Regions from separate parts of the Brevibacillus sp. NRS-1366 genome, predicted to be linked through region 1. Evidence: a T-box and tRNA genes for the amino acid it is inferred to sense, from the RefSeq annotation. Region 1 holds a T-box; the other holds one or more tRNA genes.
The links. The T-box of region 1 lies ahead of ACIFQN_RS33205 (valine--tRNA ligase). A T-box ahead of a tRNA ligase gene usually reads a tRNA of that ligase, here a tRNA-Val.

Region 1 (2,177 bases):
CCTGCAGCAAGGCTTTTCCACAAGACATTCCCTTGGGGCAGGATTTCAGGTCATGCTGCAATTCTGTGATCGCGTGTATATGGGCAGCTCGCTCGCGGGGACGAAACTAATTTTGGAATGCAGCATTTCCATATAAAGGGAAAAGTGAGAAAGTGTCAAATGTTTGTAAGTGAGTGAGAGCGGGTACTATAGTTAGTAAGAGTAGAAAAGAAAGTACGACAGTTGTACCGATACCTTTTGAGAGGAGTTAGAGCATGGACTACCGAGCAACAGAGACAAACGGGCAGGCTACGTTATTTTTCGCTGGAGAGTTGGACATGGCTGTTGGCGATCAAGTAGGTGAATTGATCCAGCAGTATGGAGGGCGGAACCAAACCGTTACTGTCGATTTTCAAGGTGTCTCCTTCGTAGATTCTTCCGGTATTGGCAGTCTCTTTTTTACAACGAAAGAATTGCTTGCCTTGGGCAAACAAGTGGAAATTGTAAATGTTCGTGAGGAAATACTGGATATACTAAGCGTGCTTGGATTTACGGAGGCACTTGGCATCGCCGTGGGAAAAGCGGAAGAAACCGGGTGAAACCGGGTTTGACGCGAAACGGCTTGATTGTATATAATAACGTAGAACTAAGCTGTCAACTACATATCTAATCAACGATGATCGGGAAGAGTAGGTCAGGATGCCTTGGCAGAGAGGAGAATCAGTTGCTGCGAGATTCTCTAAGGTGATAAATGACTGAAGGTCGCCCAGGAGTTGTTCCAGTGAAGGTAGTTCCTTAGCTGGAAACGGGTCGCAACCGTTATCTTGTCAGAGCGAACATACATGGTATAGATGCACGATGTATGTTAACAAAGGTGGTACCGCGAAATAATCCTTTCGTCCTTTGGATGAGGGGTTTTTTTATTTTCTTTTTCAAGGAGGAGTCACATATGTCAACACAGCCAACACCAGACATTGATCAGCTTTTGCCAAAAAATTATGATCCGAAAGCTGCAGAGAGCAAATGGTATCCATATTGGATTCAAAAAGAATTCTTTAAAGCTCACCGCGACCCAAATAAACAGCCGTTTACCATTGTGATTCCACCTCCGAACGTTACGGGGAAGCTTCACTTGGGTCACGCCCTGGATACGACACTCCAAGATATCATCACCCGTACGAAACGGATGCAAGGATACAGTACGTTATTTTTGCCAGGGATGGACCACGCAGGGATCGCTACACAGGCACGGGTAGAAGCCACATTGCGCGAAGAGGGAATCTCCCGTCACGATCTTGGTCGGGAAAAGTTCGTGGAAAAAATATGGGAGTGGAAGCATATTTACGCTTCACACATTCGCGAGCAGTGGGAGAAGCTGGGTCTGGCTCTGGATTTTTCCCGCGAGCGCTTTACCATGGATGAGGGCTTGTCCCGTGCTGTTCGTGAAGTATTTGTCCGTTTATATGAAAAAGGCCTGATTTACCGTGGCAATCGGATCATTAACTGGGACCCGGCAGCACGTACAGCCCTGTCTGATATCGAAGTTATTTACAAGGAAGTAAAGGGTGCCCTGCACCATATGCGCTACCCGCTGGCGGACGGGAGCGGTCATATTGAAGTCGCGACGACTCGCCCAGAGACGATGCTCGGTGATACGGCGGTAGCTGTACATCCAGAAGACGAACGTTACAAGCATTTGATCGGAAAAACAGTCATTCTGCCAATCGTTGGACGCGAAATTCCAATTGTGGCGGACGATTACGTTGATCCTGAGTTTGGTTCCGGTGCGGTTAAAATTACGCCCGCCCATGACCCTAACGATTTTGAGCTTGGCCTGCGCCATCAACTGCCGCAAATCGTCGTGATGGATGAATCCGGTACGATGAACGAGCAAGCCGGCATTTACAAAGGTCTCGATCGCTTCGCATGCCGCAAGCAAATTATCAAAGACCTGAGCGAGCAAGGCGTTATGTTTAAAATTGAGGAGCACATACACCAGGTAGGTCATAGTGAGCGCAGTGATGCGGTGGTTGAGCCGTATTTGTCTACGCAATGGTTCGTAAAAATGCAGCCGCTTGCTGACACGGCACTGGCCAATGCAGCGAGTGAAGAGAGTGTCAAGTTTGTGCCAGAGCGCTTCAAAACAAACTATTTGCGCTGGATCGAAAATATTCGAGACTGGTGCATTTCACGTCAGC
Region 2 (2,177 bases), on a different contig from region 1:
AAACAACACTCTACTTTTTTGGGTTAAAAAATACTGGTGAGCCATGAAGGACTCGAACCTTCGACCCTCTGATTAAAAGTCAGATGCTCTACCAACTGAGCTAATGGCTCGTATTAAAATGGCTGGGGTACTAGGATTTGAACCTAGGAATGACGGAGTCAAAGTCCGTTGCCTTACCGCTTGGCTATACCCCAATAGCCACGAAGTAAAGATGGTGGGGAGAGACGGATTCGAACCGCCGAACCCGGAGGGAGCAGATTTACAGTCTGCCGTGTTTAGCCACTTCACTATCTCCCCAGCTTTTCCTTGAAAAGCACTGTGCAAACAGCACGCACACGCTATTTTCTAGGTAAATTGTGGTGCCGGCAATAGGACTTGAACCCACAACCCCCTGATTACAAGTCAGGTGCTCTACCAATTGAGCTATACCGGCATATTTCATATAGTAATGGTGGCTCGGGACGGAATCGAACCGCCGACACGAGGATTTTCAGTCCTCTGCTCTACCGACTGAGCTACCGAGCCTCAAGCATTTGACGTTCCACCATTGCTTGAGAAAGAATGGCGGAGCTGACGGGACTCGAACCCGCGACCTCCGGTGTGACAGACCGGCGTGAACTCCAACTTCACCACAGCTCCATATTTGGTTGCACCCAAGGGCACTCCCATCTCACTTGAGCAAGAAGAACTTTCAACGTAGTTCAAGTGAAAAATTTGGTTGCGGGAGCAGGATTTGAACCTGCGACCTTCGGGTTATGAGCCCGACGAGCTACCGAGCTGCTCCATCCCGCGACGTTACTAAGTCACTTTATGAAATTAAGTGGTGGAGGCTGACGGGATCGAACCGCCGACCCTCTGCTTGTAAGGCAGATGCTCTCCCAGCTGAGCTAAGCCTCCGTAACCCCACAAAGTGACGAATATGCTTTGAAGCATATTCCGAGTACTTTGCGGGGGCCCCGTCAACTTCAATGATGCCAAGAAGCATCAAATCCACTTTGTGGGGTAGTATGGTGACCCGTAGGGGATTCGAACCCCTGTATGACAGCGTGAAAGGCTGCTGTGTTAAACCGCTTCACCAACGGGCCAGGATGAATGTTATATAAGTTTCTGAATGGCTCCTCGGGACGGACTCGAACCGCCGACCGATCGGTTAACAGCCGATTGCTCTACCAACTGAGCTACCGAGGAACAATATGGTGGAGCTGAACGGGATCGAACCGATGACCTCCTGCTTGCAAGGCAGGCGCTCTCCCAACTGAGCTACAGCCCCATGAAAGAAACCAAAAAAAGTGACGCTTATGCTTCGTTGGTTATTCCGAATACTTTTCGGGGACCCCTCAGCAAGAAGAAAAAGCTATAATGGTGGGCCTAGGCTGACTCGAACAGCCGACCTCACGCTTATCAGGCGTGCGCTCTAACCAACTGAGCTATAGGCCCGTATCCCTTCTGGAATTATAATCTAGCATAGATTTTAATTCATTGCAATAGAATTTTTCATATTTTTTATCAGATACAGCTAAAATTTTTAAAAAGTAGATTTACGTATATCTACCTAGCAAAAAGCAACCGTGTTTACACAATAAAAAAGAAGCTCAGCTATTCATAGCATGTATCAGAATACACCGCCTGAATAGCTGAGTCTTCCTACATGTCCTTCATTTGTTTGTCGATTAAATATCTAGATCGCGTACTCTTGAAGCATGCTGCTCAATAAACTCTCTGCGCGGTTCTACTTCATCGCCCATGAGCGTTTCAAATACCATATCCGATTCCATAGCGTCCTCTAGGTTTACTTGAAGAAGCGTTCGAACGTCTGGATCCATAGTTGTTTCCCACAATTGATCCGCGTTCATTTCACCCAATCCTTTATAGCGCTGGATATTGGGTTTAGGAGTCGTTTTCAAGGTTGCCAGAATTTCATCACGCTGCCTATCGGTATAGGCATAATGAATCTGCTTCCCTTGTTTAATACTAAAGAGAGGCGGTTGGGCAATATAAATATACCCTGCTTCAATCAATTGTCTCATGTAACGATAGAAGAATGTCAAAAGAAGGGTACGGATGTGAGAACCGTCGACGTCCGCATCGGTCATGATGACAACTTTATGGTAACGTGCTTTGGTAATGTCAAAATCTTCGCCGACCCCCGTACCTAGTGCGGTAATGATCATGCGAAT

Region 2: it has a tRNA-Val gene. The T-box ahead of ACIFQN_RS33205 (valine--tRNA ligase) is inferred to sense a tRNA for this amino acid. The anticodon was not compared.

Annotation. Positions count from the first base shown of each region.
Region 1 is NZ_JBITPN010000060.1:104,227-106,403, forward strand. It holds gene ACIFQN_RS33195 (ATP-binding protein) at 1-136, shown strand, start outside; gene ACIFQN_RS33200 (STAS domain-containing protein) at 255-578, shown strand; T-box leader at 647-886, shown strand; gene ACIFQN_RS33205 (valine--tRNA ligase) at 929-2,177, shown strand, end outside.
Region 2 is NZ_JBITPN010000013.1:1,464-3,640, forward strand. It holds tRNA gene ACIFQN_RS06955 (tRNA-Lys) at 35-110, opposite strand; tRNA gene ACIFQN_RS06960 (tRNA-Gln) at 120-194, opposite strand; tRNA gene ACIFQN_RS06965 (tRNA-Tyr) at 213-297, opposite strand; tRNA gene ACIFQN_RS06970 (tRNA-Thr) at 358-433, opposite strand; tRNA gene ACIFQN_RS06975 (tRNA-Phe) at 450-525, opposite strand; tRNA gene ACIFQN_RS06980 (tRNA-Asp) at 563-639, opposite strand; tRNA gene ACIFQN_RS06985 (tRNA-Met) at 716-792, opposite strand; tRNA gene ACIFQN_RS06990 (tRNA-Val) at 822-897, opposite strand; tRNA gene ACIFQN_RS06995 (tRNA-Glu) at 1,009-1,085, opposite strand; tRNA gene ACIFQN_RS07000 (tRNA-Asn) at 1,113-1,188, opposite strand; tRNA gene ACIFQN_RS07005 (tRNA-Ala) at 1,195-1,270, opposite strand; tRNA gene ACIFQN_RS07010 (tRNA-Ile) at 1,361-1,437, opposite strand; gene gyrB (DNA topoisomerase (ATP-hydrolyzing) subunit B) at 1,671-2,177, opposite strand, start outside.